2 regions of the Streptococcus sp. HMSC073A12 genome follow, and region 1 is predicted to be linked to the other one. Evidence: predicted binding sites of a transcription regulator. Region 1 holds the regulator's gene; the other holds the start of a gene.
What was found. Region 1 encodes HrcA, which represses chaperone genes, less so after heat shock. Its sites were predicted from a motif close to TTAGCACTCNNNNNNNNNGAGTGCTAA; they were not measured.
Positions count from the first base shown of each region.

Region 2: a site for HrcA is predicted at 6,257-6,283, ahead of groES (co-chaperone GroES). Genes of this name have one in related genera too.

Region 1 covers NZ_KV810554.1:39,558-47,423, reverse strand. Annotated here, with positions in the region: gene truA (tRNA pseudouridine(38-40) synthase TruA) at 1-466, opposite strand, end outside; gene HMPREF2876_RS07890 (NUDIX hydrolase) at 590-1,069, shown strand; gene dnaJ (molecular chaperone DnaJ) at 1,082-2,218, opposite strand; gene dnaK (molecular chaperone DnaK) at 2,695-4,527, opposite strand; gene grpE (nucleotide exchange factor GrpE) at 4,739-5,269, opposite strand; gene hrcA (heat-inducible transcriptional repressor HrcA) at 5,330-6,364, opposite strand; gene HMPREF2876_RS07865 (histidine phosphatase family protein) at 6,631-7,326, opposite strand; gene HMPREF2876_RS07860 (histidine phosphatase family protein) at 7,467-7,866, opposite strand, start outside.
Region 2 covers NZ_KV810564.1:27,053-34,918, reverse strand. Annotated here, with positions in the region: gene HMPREF2876_RS08710 (sensor histidine kinase) at 1-1,031, shown strand, start outside; gene HMPREF2876_RS08705 (response regulator transcription factor) at 1,024-1,707, shown strand; gene HMPREF2876_RS08700 (ABC transporter substrate-binding protein) at 1,704-2,990, shown strand; gene HMPREF2876_RS08695 (PTS sugar transporter subunit IIA) at 3,191-3,625, shown strand; gene HMPREF2876_RS08690 (PTS sugar transporter subunit IIB) at 3,651-4,145, shown strand; gene HMPREF2876_RS08685 (PTS mannose/fructose/sorbose/N-acetylgalactosamine transporter subunit IIC) at 4,178-5,026, shown strand; gene HMPREF2876_RS08680 (PTS system mannose/fructose/sorbose family transporter subunit IID) at 5,028-5,858, shown strand; gene HMPREF2876_RS08675 (hypothetical protein) at 5,872-6,162, shown strand; gene groES (co-chaperone GroES) at 6,307-6,588, shown strand; gene groL (chaperonin GroEL) at 6,620-7,866, shown strand, end outside.

The DNA of each region.
Region 1 (7,866 bases):
CCGTAAAATCGTGAGTTCCTTCGAGCTTTGCAATAGCATTTTTCATTAAAGAAATGTCCAAAAGATAAGGAAAATGGGTTGCATAATGGCGCATCATAGGATTTTTAGGACGCCCAATATCCACTATAAATTCATAGGTCTTGCTGTGTTTACAATATCTTGAATGAAAATCTTCATTCACCTCTTCTACGCTAATAAAATCAATGTCTTCTGGTGTCTGCGTATCAAGTGCGAAACGTAGTTTTTCTTCATCCCTTTTTTGTGGTAAATTAAAATGAATTACCTGCCCCAAAGCATGAACGCCACTGTCTGTGCGTCCAGCTCCATGAACGATGACAGGCTTTCCTCTATTGATTTTAGTTAAAGTCTTTTCAATCTCTTCTTGGACGCTGCGAGCATGAGGTTGCCGCTGAAAACCAGCAAAATCATGACCGTCATAAGAAATAATCGCTTTATATCGTGTCATGTGTTTATTGTAACAAGAAAAAAAGCCCCTCGCAAGACTGTAAAAACAAAACTGTCTGGGTACAGATTGGGCTTGACAAGACTGACAAAAGACTATACACTTAATTAGCTAAGGAGGAGCCAAATGGCAGAAGATATTAGTTACACAAACGGGCATCAACGCTTTCGCTATCGAGCAGCCGCTATCATTATTGAAGAGGGAGCTATTTGCTTCATGAGCAGTCCTTCCGAAGACTATCATTACTCCGTTGGTGGAGCTGTTCAATTTGGCGAAACAACCGAAGAAGCTGTTCTTCGAGAGGTTATAGAAGAAACTGGACAGCAATATGAAATTGACCGCTTGGTCTGCTTTCACGAAAATTTCTTTTCAAATTCAAACGGTGTCTTAAGAGGGTTAGATTGCCATGAAATTTGCCTATACTATCTTATGAAACCAAAAGGAAAACAATTCCAAAGTCAAATAGAGGACGAAACAGTTCACTGGATTCCTATTCAAGAATTAGAAAACCACAGGGTATTTCCAACCTTCATTCCACAGATTTTAAAAGGATTAGATATGGGAATACAGCATATCATTACAAAAAATGGAGAACAGAAAAACTGATCCCCATTTATTTTATTCTCCTTCAAAGGCATCTTTCATTTTATCAAAGAAGCCTTTCTTTTTAGGAGTAACGGTTATATTTCCAGCAGCAGCAAAATCTTTCAATGCTGCTTTTTGTTTGTCATTAAGTCCTGTCGGTGTCACAACGTTGACCGTGACATATTGGTCTCCCATGCTACCACCACGAAGACTTGGCGCTCCTTTTCCACGAAGACGGAATCGTTTGCCTGTTTGCGTTCCTTCTGGAATGGTTAATTCCACATCTCCGTGAACAGTCGGAATTTCAACGCTATCACCTAAGGCTGCTTGAACAAAGTTGAGGTTCAGTTTGTAATAAATGGTAGAGCCATCTCGCTCAAATTTATCACTTGACTCCACCTGAACGACAACATATAGATCTCCGTACGGTCCACCATTGAAACCAGCCTCACCTTGACCAGACAAACGAACTTGTTGACCAGTTTCAACACCTGCAGGGATTTTCACATGAACACTATGGGCTTGTTTTTCATGCCCTGTCCCATTGCAGGTTTGACAAGGGTCTTTGATTTCTTGTCCGCGCCCATGGCAGACATCACAAGTGACTTGACGACGCATCATGCCAAGTGGAGTTTGCGTGTCCACATTGATGACACCAGATCCGTGACAACGACTACAAGTTATTGGGCTAGTTCCTGGTTTCGCACCCGAACCGTGACAAGTATGGCAAGTCGCCTCACGATTGTATTTAATTTCTTTATCTGTACCAAAAATCGCTTCTTCAAACTTAAGGTTGACCCGATATTGCAGATCATCCCCTTGACGAGGTGCGTTGGGATTGCGACTTGCACCACCTCCACCAAAGAAGCTAGAGAAAATATCTTCAAAGCCACCAAAGCTAGAACCGTCAAAGCCACCAAAACCGCCAGCTCCACCGCCGAAGCCTCCATTAGCACCCGCAGCACCATATTGATCATAGGCTGCCCGTTTTTGCTCATCACTCAAGGTTTCATAAGCCTCTTGGACTTCTTTGTATTTCTCTTCAGCACCCGGTTCTTTATTGATGTCTGGATGATATTTTTTTGATAATTTCCGATAGGCTTTCTTAATCTCATCCTGAGATGCGTTTTTTGAAACGCCTAAACGGTCGTAAAATTCTGTATTATTCATAATATAAGATACAAAGGGCGTTAAGTGGGCACAGCCAAAATAGGAGTTTTGACGAAGAAGCCAGAGATTCTAGGAAAAACTATCTTTTTGGCACAGTCCGTAGCCCGTGTTCAGTTACGAACACTTTCCTTTCGTTTTAATTTAACAGAACGAACTTTTTTAGGGCAGGTTCAATTCTAAGTTTCCATTATCCAAAAACAGAGGTTGGTTTATCAACCCCTGAATTTATCTGTTACAAATCGGCTACAAGTAAGATTGAGCAAGCACTAAAATATAATCCGCAATCGTTCTTTCCAAGATGTGACAAAGGAGGTCTTAGGATTTTCCTGAGGCACTCCCATCTCATCGTTACGACGGGAAAAGACAAAGACGATTTTTTCTTTGTTTTCGAGCTAGTAAGCCGCCTAGCTCGACCGCCTTATAGTGGCAAGCGTTAGCAGATGAACTGCTTCGAGTAGCCATTTTGCTTTGGCGTCTTATTTCTCAGTAAACTCACCGTCTACGACATCATCACCTTTGTTGTCGTCTGTATTTGTTTGACTTGCTCCTTCTGCTCCTGCTTGAGCTTGTTGGGCTGCAGCCGCTTGTTCGTAAAGTTTCACAGCGAGGGCTTGAGCTTTTTCATTGAGGGCTTCAAGTTTTGATTTCATGTCATCCAAGTTGTTGTTTTCTTGGGCTTTTTTCAATTCATCAAGAGCAGCTTGAGCAGCGTCACGTTCTGCATCAAAGCCTTTGCCTTCTGTTTCTTTGATAGTCTTTTCAGTCGCAAAGATAGCTTGATCCACTTCGTTGCGAAGATCTACTTCTTCTTTACGTTTTTTATCTGCTTCGGCGTTTGCTTCTGCATCTTTCATCATGCGGTCAATTTCTTCATCTGTCAAACCTGAGTTCGATTGGATAACGATATGTTGTTCTTTTTGCGTACCAAGGTCTTTAGCCTTAACAGACACGATACCGTTTTTGTCAATATCAAATGTTACTTCAATTTGAGGGATACCACGAGGTGCAGCAGGAATGTCTGTCAATTGGAAACGTCCAAGTGTCTTGTTATCTGCTGCCATTGGGCGTTCACCTTGAAGAACATGGATATCCACAGCTGGTTGGTTATCAGCAGCAGTTGAGAACACTTGTGATTTAGAAGTTGGGATAGTTGTGTTGCGGTCAATAAGTTTTGTAAATACACCACCCATAGTTTCGATACCAAGTGACAACGGTGTTACGTCCAAAAGGACAACGTCTTTAACATCACCAGTAATCACACCACCTTGGATAGCAGCACCCATAGCAACCACTTCGTCAGGGTTTACAGATTTGTTTGGTTCTTTACCAGTTTCAGCTTTTACTGCTTCCACAACGGCTGGGATACGTGTTGAACCACCAACAAGAATAACTTCATCAATTTCTGACAAGCTAAGACCAGCGTCAGACAATGCACGACGAACAGGTTCTTTTGTGCGATCCACAAGCTCACGAGTCAAGTCATCAAATTTCGCACGTGTCAAGGTCATTTCTAAGTGGAGAGGTCCAGCTTCTCCCGCAGTGATGAATGGCAAGCTGATTTGAGTAGACGTTACACCAGAAAGGTCTTTCTTAGCTTTTTCAGCCGCATCTTTCAAACGTTGAAGAGCCATCTTGTCAGTTGACAAGTCAATACCATTTTCTTTCTTGAATTCTGCTACCAAGTGGTCGATAATCTTTTGGTCAAAGTCGTCACCACCGAGTTTGTTGTCCCCTGCAGTAGCTAACACATCAAAGACACCGTCGCCTAATTCAAGGACTGACACGTCAAATGTACCACCACCAAGGTCAAATACAAGGATTTTTTCTTCTTTATCTGTCTTATCCAAACCATAAGCAAGAGCCGCTGCTGTTGGTTCGTTGACAATCCGTTCTACTTCAAGACCAGCGATTTTACCAGCGTCTTTGGTTGCTTGACGTTGCGCATCGTTGAAGTAAGCAGGAACTGTGATAACTGCTTTGGTTACTTTTTCACCAAGGTAATCTTCAGCATAGCCTTTCAAGTATTGAAGAATCATAGCTGAGATTTCTTGTGGAGTATATTCTTTTCCATTTGCTGAAACTTTTTCAGAAGTGCCCATTTTTGATTTAATGGAGATAATCGTATCAGGGTTTGTCACTGCTTGACGTTTTGCTGCGTCACCAACGATGATTTCACCGTTTTTGAAAGACACAACTGATGGTGTTGTACGGTTACCTTCTGGATTTGCGATAATTTTGCTTTCAGTTCCTTCAAGAACTGCAACTGCTGAATTTGTTGTACCTAAGTCAATACCAATAATTTTGCTCATTATTTTTTCCTCTTTATTTAGAATTTCTTTTTTGATACTCTTCTTAAGTGGCGACACCATCAGAGCTTGACTAAGTCAATCTCTTTATTAAAGTTTGTGCAGAGAGCGCCACGGCGAGGAGTATCGCCAATTGTTCGCTTCGCTCACGGTTTAGCAGAGCGAAAATATATTTTCTTTCTTCATAGTTTACCGTCGTTTCGGACGAGATTTTTTATTCTGCTACTACTACCATAGCTGGTCTTAGGAGACGTTCATGGAGTTTGTAGCCCTTTTGGAAGACTTGTGCGATGCTTCCAGCTGGGTGATCATCATCTGCCGGCACCGTCTGAATAGCCATATGGAAGTTGTGATCAAATTCACCGTCTGTCGGAACTTCTTCAATTCCTTCATCTTTAAGAGCGGCAATCAAGCTTTCTTGAACCATTTCCAGGCCTTTTTTGACATCCTCAGTCAATCCCTCAACAGCCAAGGCGCGTTCTAAGTTGTCCAACGAAGGAAGGATTGCTTTCCCTAAGTCTTGGCTACGATATTTCTGCAATTGCTGACGCTCTTCATTTGCTCGGCGCTGAATATTTTGCATTTCAGCAGCTGCACGAAGATATTTGTTTTCAAATTCGTCTGCACGCTCATTTGCCAAGTCCAATTCGGACTTCTCAGGAGCTACCTCTGTTGTTTCTTCAGACGTTTCTTCTACCGAAACGTCCTCTTTTTTTGCTTCTTCTTGCTGTTTTTCTTCTGCCACTAGGCACCTCCTTATGGTATTTTAAGTATTTTTCTATCTATAACTATCAGCTCTGTCGCCTTAATGCACTTCATAATGATTGCTACTCAGATATCTATAAAAATCTGTGAGCTTCATCGTTAAAACGCGATTGACAACATTGAGTTGACTGACAACTCGCTGATAATCTAAATTGACTGGTCCAATGACCGCTAGCATACCAAATCCTCGGTAAGGAATGAGAAATTTGCTAGAGATGAGCGTCAAATTCGCCAGACTGCTTTCTCTGCTGTCTGCCACGCGCACCGTCTGCATTTGATCTTCAGCTAAACTATCTCGAATTTCAAAAGCCACTTTTTGCGGTTGATCAAAGAATTGATAACTCTTTAGATCTGAAAAATTCAGCAACTTCACCTTACCAGATACAATGACATTTTCTTTGAAAATATCACTAAAGATATGCTCGAAAAGATCCATAACATTATCGGTCGTTGTAAAATAACGCTGGATAATTTGTGGAATCTCTGTCCGAATCTTATAGTGAATATCAAGAACTGTCTGTCCTAAGAAACGCTCTTGTATCAATTCCTTCAGCTGAATCAAATCACTTCGCAAGAAATTACGGGGAATCATGAATTGACTGGTAATCGTATTGGACTCATCCAAAGTAAAGACTGCTAAAGCTGTATGCTGGCTGAGAATCACAATGTCAAAAGCCGTCAAGCGTTGTTGACTTGGTTCTACATCAAGTGCTACCACCGTACATCCACTTAACGTTGAAAGAACGTCCGCTGCCTGTTGAAGAACATCCTCTAATTTGAAGAATTCACGGTCAAATGCCTTGATCACTTCGTAGAGTTCATTTTCAGCAAGATGATCAAAGGAAAGGGAGTGTTTGACAAAGTATTGAAAACCTGCCACACTGGGTTTGCGCCCGCTTGATGTATGTGCTTTTTCTAAAAGACCTTGTTTTTCAAGAACAGCCATGTCATTACGAATCGTCGCGCTGCTAGACTGGATTGATTCTTGTAGGGATTTGGAGCCGACTGGCTCATGGGTCTTTGTAAAGATGTCAATGATCAAGTTTAAAATCTCATTCTGACGTTCCGTTACCATGACATCACCCCTTTCAGCTTTGAGCTGGAATATGAGATTTTTTGTTTAGCACTCTACACACCCGAGTGCTAACTCATGATTCTATTATACACTCTTCCACACCAAAGTCAAGACAAAAACTCAAAAAATTAGCACTCTTTTTGTAAGAGTGCTAAAAATCGGTCCGAGGACCTACAAAATATCTTATAGAAGATGTTATAAATCTTAAGCTTTCCTCAATGTTAAATAAAACCGCAGCAAATTCACACGAATTGCACTACTAAAAACTAATCTTGCTCACCGTCATCCAAATATTTTTTGCCAACAGTGCGGTAAGACATATCTCCGATGCAATCAACTGTGAAGCGACCAGTCTCGTATTCAATGACGGTCACACTACCATTGTCTAAACCATGTGATCTTGTTTGGTCAATGAGGTACACAAATGTTCCAATGGTCATACCGTGGCTAACAATCAGTGCATTGCCACCACCAGCAGCTTCGATTTCCTTGGCAATATCTGAAAATCCTTCCCAAATGCGGCTACTCAATTTTTCCCAGCTTTCAGCCCAACCAGCTGTATCAACCTCTACCAGACCCTCAGCCAACTCAGGATAACTCAATTGATGAACATGCTCTACATTGAAAACACGAGGCATCACTCCCATAAACAATTCACCATCATAAGCTCCATCAAAACTGCCAAAACACCATTCGCGAAGTCGTTTGTCTGTGCGATAAGGAATGCGTCCGGTTAATCCGAGTTCCTCTAGCATAATTCCCATGGTTTGAATCGTCCGCCCGCTATCGCTAGAAAAAGCTTTTGCAAATTGTAGCCCCGACTCGCGAAGTCCAATTCCTAGCTCACGAATTCCACGTTCTCCCACAGCGGTCAAAGGCGTATCAGACCAGCCTTGCGCCCGACCGATGGTATTAAACATGGTTTTCCCATGGCGAACAATGTATAATCTTGTTTTTGCCATATTTTACCTCCGTTTTTCTTACTATATTATATCATTTTTTGCAGAGAAGCATTTAAGAATGAAAGAAAAATCGGGAGTAAGATAAACGTCACCATTCGTAAAAAATAACTTTTCTCACATTCCCGTTTTTATGATTATTTCTATTCTTCCAATATCTTAGCACCTACTTGGCGATAAGACATATCTCCTAACGCTTCAATGGTGAATTTTCCATTTTCATATTCCACGACCGTTACACTGCCATTTTGTACGCCAGGATTTAAAATAATAGACGGATCAATCAAACAAGCAAAGGCACCGATTGTCATACTGTGGCTGACGACAAGAGCATTGCCCCCGCCAGAAGCCTCTACATCTTTTGCAATGGCTGTAAAACCTTCTAAAATACGTCCACTCAGCTTTTCCCAAGGCTCTGCCCAGCCAGCTGTATCCACTTCGACTAGACCGTCTGCCAATTCCTGCAAGGTTAGTTTCTTATAGTCTTCTACATCCAGCACTCGTGGAATCACGCCATGAAACAGATCGCCACCATAAGCACCG
Region 2 (7,866 bases), on a different contig from region 1:
TTTTGCTGATGTTAGTTATCTTTTCTGTCCTGCATTCTTCTTATAATGGTCTGATTCTCTTGGTTTTTGCGGATATTTTTTACGGTTCTAAGGAGTTCAACACTTCAAAAGATCGGAAATATTGGTTTTCCTTTATCATTTTGAGCTTTACTATGTTGCTCTTATCCAACTATGATTTGATGTCACTTTTTGTTAAATTGCCTTCGTTAGATACCTACATTCGCTTTTGTCCAGAATCCATTCGCATGGCTCTCCTTTTTGGAAAGAATTTTCTCTTTTCACTGAATCTAGTTGTCTTTATGATTTCTCTACTATTTTATATTTTATCTGCGATGACCGAAAAACATCATATTGAAGAAGAGCTACGCATGGCCGCACAAGCCAATCGCGAGTTGAATAGTTATTTAGCCTTATCTGAAAAAATCGCAGAAGACCGTGAAAGAAAGCGAATCGCTAGAGAAATTCATGATACGCTAGGGCATGCTTTGACAGGGATTTCTGCGGGGATTGATGCAGTTAAAGTATTGGTGGATATTGACAAAAATCGTGCTAAGGAACAGTTAGAAAATGTTTCTGTGGTTGTGCGAGACGGTATCCGTGATGTGCGAGGTTCACTCAATAAAATGCGACCTGGTGCTTTAGAAAATAATAGCTTAAAGGAAGCGTTGTTCAAAATTATTCGAGAATATGAAGCCATTTCTAATTTGGAAATTCATTTTCGCTATGAATGGGCCACAATTGATTTAGATATTGCAAAAGAAGATATTGTCTTTCGGGTGATTCAAGAGTCCATTACCAATTCGGTACGGCATGGGCATGCCAAAACGGTTTGGATTGAGTTATTAGAAGAAGAGAATTATATCATGACCATTCAAGACGATGGAGTCGGCTTTGATGAGCTTTACTATGGTTATGGTCTCAAACAAATGCAGGAGCGTTTGGCGATTATTGGTGGGAATGTTCATTTTGAAAATCGCAACGGTTTCTATACTCATATTGAAATTCCGAAAATAGGAGGAAAAAATGATTAAAGTTTTAATAGCAGATGATCAAGCCTTGATTCGTGAGTCTTTACAGATTGTTTTATCGGCACATCCAGATATTGAAGTAGTGGGAATAGTCGGAGATGGCAAAGAAGTGCTTGACAAACTGCATCATGTACACCCTGATGTGATTTTAATGGACATTCGAATGCCTGTTATGGACGGTGTTCTCTATACAAAGGCAGTCAAAGAACACTATCCAGATATCAAAATTATTATTCTAACAACTTTTGATGACGATGATTTCATTTTTTCTGCTTTAAAATATGGTGCTTCTGGTTATATCTTAAAAGGAGTCTCTACTGAAGAATTGTATCAAGCTATTCAAACGGTTCACAAAGGCGGAGCTATGATTAATCCGAACATTGCTAGCAAAGTGTTTAAAATCTTTTCACAAATGGCGCAGTCGAATTTTGCCATTTCTGTTGCGGAAGAAAATGTAGAAGATATGAGTCAGACTGAGTGGAAGATTATCCAACAAATTGGTTTTGGAGTTTCAAACAAGGAAATTGCAGCGAAGTTGTTCTTGTCTGAAGGGACAGTGCGGAATTACTTGTCAGGTATTCTGACGAAATTAAATTTGCGAGATCGCACGCAATTAGCTATTTGGGCTGTGCAGACAGGTGTTACCCAACGTGATTTTAGTAAGGACAATGACAAATGAAGTGGCGGATGAGGTATTTGACGATGTTCGTCTCGGCTCTCCTTTTAGTGACCCTTAGCTTTGTTTTATGGACTTCCAATCAAAAAAAGATTTTGCGAATTGAAGTGTATGCAGGCAGCAGCTGGGACGTTCCGAATAGTCGTGAGAATAGAGTGTTAGACAATATTATTCGCCAATTTGAAAAGTCACATCCCAATGTCAAGGTCGTTTATGAGAGTGGAATTCCTAAAAAGGACTATGACAATTGGCTAGCAGAAAAGATTCTAAAAGGTGAGCAGGCAGATGTATTTATGGTGCCTGAAAATGATTTTTCAATGTTGGCATCTTCTGGAGCATTCAAATCTTTGGATTCTTTGATTAGTAAGGAAGAAGCCGCGGCTTACTATTCAGTTGCCTACCAAGCTGGACAGTATCAGGGGCGCAGTTATGCTTTGCCGATTGAAAGTAACCCTGTCATGATGTGTGTCAATAAGGATTTGCTGGAAAAAGAAGGCATTTCAATTCCTAACTCTAATTGGACTTTAGAGGATTTATATGCGATTTGTCAAAAAGTAACAAAGGATACAGATGGTGACAGTCTGATTGACCAGTATGGCATTACGGATTATACTTGGAAGCAAGCCTTGGTGGCGTATAACGGGCATTTAAGAAATCAAAATGGTGTTAATGTTGATAGTGTCGAAATGCATCAGGCACTCTCCTTTATCAGTAAATTGGATTCATTAAATCAACGGTACAAGGTAACGTCAAATGATTTTGATGAAGGTAAGGTCGCCTTTTATCCAATGAGTTTGGCTCAATATCGAACCTACAAACCCTATCCCTACCATGTGGCAAAATATTCTAGATTTTCTTGGACTTGTATTCCCATGCCAGCTGCTAAAGCAGGAATTCCTGCAACACAAGTGAAAACGTCCCTTTTTGCCATGTCTTCAAAGACAAAACAGGACAAATTAGCTTGGGAATTTATGAAATTATTGTGTCAAAATCAAAAAACTCAACAGAATTTATTTGAAAAGTCGCAAGGAACATCTGTCTTGCTATCAGTTGTTAAAAGCAGTCAGACGAAAAAGATTTTACAAGCAGATGATTTTGGGCTGAATTCATTGACTTCTCAAAGATTGGATCATATGATGAAACATTCTGTCTTAGATATTAGTCGAGATGTGGATTATCACTCTCTGGAACGCATTGATCACTTACTCGAAAATGCTCTCAAGAACAATGAAATCGACAGTCGCTTGCCAAGTATTCAAAGGGAAATGGAAGAAACAGGCAAATAGAGGTTTAACGAAGAATAAATATCAAAATAGTCAGATGAGAGATTTTTGAACTCAAAGCTGGCTATTTTTCTTTTTGAAAAACTATATGACATTTGTCATATTTTAACTAACAAATGTCATCTTTACAAAGTGACATTCGACAATATGAAATCGGTTCCATGTTTGGTAAAATAAGGCTAGGAAATGAAGGAGGAAAGAACATGAAATATCTAGTACTGGTCAGTCATGGTGGACTAGCAGAAGGTGTGCAAAGCTCTTTGAGGATGTTCGCTGGGGATAAGACCGACCAAGTCGTTGCAGTAGGCCTAAAAGAAGGCAAGTCTGTTGAAGATTTCGCTCTTGACTTTCGTCAAGCGTTAGCAAATCTGGGAACAGAAGATACGGTTTTGGTGTTGGCAGACATTGTCGGAGGAAGTCCTTTGACGACAGCTTGCAATGTTTTATCAGAACTTGGCAAGTTAAACACTGCAGTCGTACTTGGTGGTCTCAATTTGACAATGGCACTCACAGGCTTAGTGATGAAAGATATGTTGGAAGGAAAAGAATTGGCACAAGCCATTCTCTCAGAAGCATCCGTAGCGCTGCAAGAATTTGATGTAGTTGCTAGTGACGAAGAGGATGAAGACGATATTTAAAAAAAGATTAAAAAGGAGATTTATCATGACAATTTCATTTGTACGTATTGATGACCGTATGATTCACGGTCAAACAGTAACTCGCTGGGCAAAGGAATATCCTTGTGACGGCTTAGTTGCTGTCAATAATGCTGCAGCAGGAAATGCAGTTTTGAAACAAGCCTACAAAGCAGCTTCTGATAAAAAAACATTCGTTTGGACAAACGAAGCATGGAAAGAAAAATCACAAAAGGTATTGGATTCCGATAGTCGCTATTTCTTGATTACTAAAAATTCAATTGATATGAAAGAAATACTAGTTGATCAAGGTTTTGTGCCTGGTGATATCAAAGAAATCATCGTTGGTCCAGCCAATGACCGTCCAGGAGCTATTAAATTAGGAAACAACCAATCCATCACACAAGAGGAAGCGGAAGCACTTGAAGCGATTCAAAAAGCTGGCTATAAAGTGAAATTCCAACTCTTGCCAGATGTGTCTATTGGCTACTGGGACGATTTCAAATCTAAATTTGGTTTTTAACAAAATATAATAAGCATTAAGGAGGCTTTATTATGACAATTTCGTGGTTTCAAGCCGCTTTACTAGGGTTATTTGCCTGTCTATCATCTATGCCTGGTCTAGGTGGTACTTCCATTGGTAACTATACTCTTGGGCGCCCACTTGTAGGTGGTCTTGTTTCAGGACTGATCTTAGGAGATGTGAAATTAGGTATCATCTGTGGGGTTGCGATGCAACTTGTTTACATCGCTTTGGTAACACCTGGCGGTACTGTTTCAGCTGACGTTCGTGCGGTTTCTTATATTGGGATTCCTCTGGCAATGGTTGCTATTCAATCACAAGGACTATCACTTGACTCTGCAGACGCTGCTAACTTGGCTAAATCAATGGGAACACTCGTTGGTACAGTCGGTACAGTTCTTTTCTATGGTACAGCTACTATGAATCTACTTTGGCAACATATTGGTTGGAAAGCTGTTGAAAAAGGTGAATTTAAACGCCTGTACATGGTAGACTGGGGCTTTCCTTGGATTTCACACTTAGTATTCTCATTCTTGCCAACGCTTATTATGTGTAAATTAGGTGCTGATGCGGTTGCTGCTTTAAAAACAGCTCTTCCATTAGATGGTATTCCAATGAAAACCCTCTTTACGGTCGGCTCTCTCCTTCCATGTGTCGGAATTGCCATCCTCTTAAAACAAATCGTTGAAAAAGCTGTTGATTTCATTCCATTCTTTGTTGGATTTACTTTAGCAGCTTCATTAGGACTTAACCTTGTATCTTGTGCAGTCATTTCATTAATCTTTGCAGTATTATTCTATGAAATTCAAATGGCGAAAAATGTAAGAGCACAAGCGGCTGCCAGTGCAAGTTTTGATGATGACGATGAGGAGGATATTTAAAATGGTTAAATTAACGAAAAAAACATTAGGAAAATCTTTTCATCATTGGTATTATGGGAACTTAACTTGCTTCTCACAAGAACACATGCAAACCTTTGGATATCTGGCTTCAATGTTACCAATTGTGGAAGAATTATATTCTAAAAAAGAAGATCAAGCAAAAGCAATGCACACCTACACCGCATTCTTTAACACGGAGCCGCAATTAGGTGCATTGATTGTAGGGATTACAGCAGGTTTAGAAGAAGCGCGCGCGAATGGGGCTGATGGAGTAGATGATGAAACAATCAACGGTCTTCGTGCTGGTCTCATGGGACCTGTTGCAGGAATTGGTGATTCACTGATTGTTGGTACTTTGATTCCGATTATACTAGGTATTGCTCTCGGTTTGTCAAACGGTGGTTCACCACTTGGTGCGATTTTCTATATCGTGGTTTGGAACTTGCTCGCCTACTTTGGTATGAAATTCGCCTACTTTAAAGGGTACGAACTAGGAGATAAAGCAGTTGAATTTCTTGTAGGCCCTCAAGGACAAGCTATCCGTAAGTCGGTGTCTATCATTGGTGGTATGGTCATCGGTGCGGTTGCAGCGACATGGGTACCTGTTAAGACAGCTTTCAAATTGAAAGATTCTTCAGGGAAAGCCTTCTTGGTTTTACAAAGCCAATTAGACGGTGTTTATCCAGGTTTATTGACAGCTTTGTTTATCGTCTTTTGCTGGTGGTTGATGGCGAAGAAAAATCTCTCACCAATCAAAGTAATGTTGCTTCTCGTTGTAGTGGCCTTTCTTGGTGTATTGGTTGGCTTCTTCAATCCAGGATTGAAATACTAAATAGGAGAAAAATATGACAGAACAAGAATTGATTCAAGGATATGAAACGGAAATTCAATACCAAAAACACATGATTGAAAATCTAGGGCGTTGGTTTAGTCTCTTCTTTACTATTACTAGTATCGGTCTTGTTCTGGTTTATTTCTTCCGTCAGACCAATTTTATTAGCTTCATTGCTGGAACGATCCTAGCGGTCCTAGGGATTCTAGCAATGCTTGTCTTTGGTTATGGTATTTATAAAGGACGATTGAATATTAAAAAAGTTATTGACGATTTTGAAGAAAAATTAAGATTGATCCAATAAAAACTTATTTGCTTTCCCCCTAAAAACTTTGTCGTTTGACAGAGTTTTTTTCTTGACTATTTCTGACCAAGTGATACAATAGAAAATGTAAATATTAGCACTCGTGTATATAGAGTGCTAAAACAAGATATTGGAGGTAAACAAATGCTTAAACCATTAGGCGACCGTGTGGTCCTAAAAGTAGAAGAAAGAGAACAAAAAGTTGGTGGCTTTGTCATTGCAGGCGCAGGACAAGATGCAACGAAGACGGCAAAAGTTATAGCTGTCGGGGAAGGAATTCGTACGCTCAACGGTGAACTCGTTGCTCCAAGCGTGAAGGTCGATGATACTGTTCTCGTTGAAAGCCACGCAGGAATTGAAGTCAAAGACGGCGAAGAAAAGTACCTCGTTGTCAATGAAGCAAATATTCTAGCGATTGTTGAATAAATAAAAATTTATAGAAAGAGGAATTGTAAAAATGGCAAAAGATATTAAATTTTCAGCAGATGCAAGAAGCGCCATGGTGCGTGGTGTTGATATTTTGGCAGATACCGTTAAAGTAACCTTAGGCCCTAAAGGGCGCAATGTCGTTCTTGAAAAATCATTTGGCTCACCACTCATCACAAATGACGGTGTCACCATTGCAAAAGAAATCGAACTCGAAGATCATTTTGAAAATATGGGAGCTAAGTTGGTGTCAGAAGTTGCATCAAAAACCAATGATATCGCTGGTGACGGAACAACTACTGCGACTGTGTTGACGCAAGCAATTGTCCGTGAAGGAATCAAAAATGTAACTGCTGGTGCAAACCCAATCGGCATTCGTCGTGGTATTGAAACAGCTGTTGCAACAGCTGTTGAAGCCTTAAAAGCAAATTCTGTTCCGGTTTCTAATAAAGAAGCCATTGCGCAAGTTGCAGCCGTATCATCACGCAGTGAAAAAGTCGGAGAATACATCTCTGAAGCTATGGAAAAAGTTGGCAACGACGGTGTCATCACTATTGAAGAATCAAAAGGAATGGAAACAGAGCTAGATGTTGTGGAAGGTATGCAGTTTGACCGTGGCTATCTTTCTCAATACATGGTAACAGATAATGAAAAAATGGTTGCTGATTTAGATAATCCATATATCTTGATTACAGATAAGAAGATTTCTAATATCCAAGAAATTCTTCCTTTGTTGGAAAATATCTTGAAGACTAGTCGTCCATTATTGATTATCGCAGATGATGTAGACGGTGAAGCTCTTCCAACTCTTGTGTTAAATAAAATCCGCGGTACTTTCAATGTAGTCGCTGTGAAAGCGCCAGGATTCGGAGACCGTCGTAAGGCTATGTTAGAAGATATTGCGATTTTGACTGGTGGTACAGTAATTACAGAAGATCTTGGTCTGGAATTGAAAGATGCAACGATTGAAGCGCTTGGACAAGCCTCAAAAGTGACTGTGGACAAAGATAGCACTGTTATCGTTGAAGGCTCTGGTGATTCCGAAGCGATTGCTAACCGTGTGGGTGTTATTAAATCCCAAATCGAAAGTTCTACGTCTGACTTTGACCGTGAAAAGCTCCAAGAACGCTTAGCGAAATTGTCAGGCGGTGTGGCTGTCATCAAAGTTGGTGCTGCAACAGAAACAGAACTCAAAGAAATGAAACTCCGCATCGAAGATGCCCTCAATGCAACTCGCGCCGCTGTTGAAGAAGGAATTGTCTCAGGTGGTGGAACAGC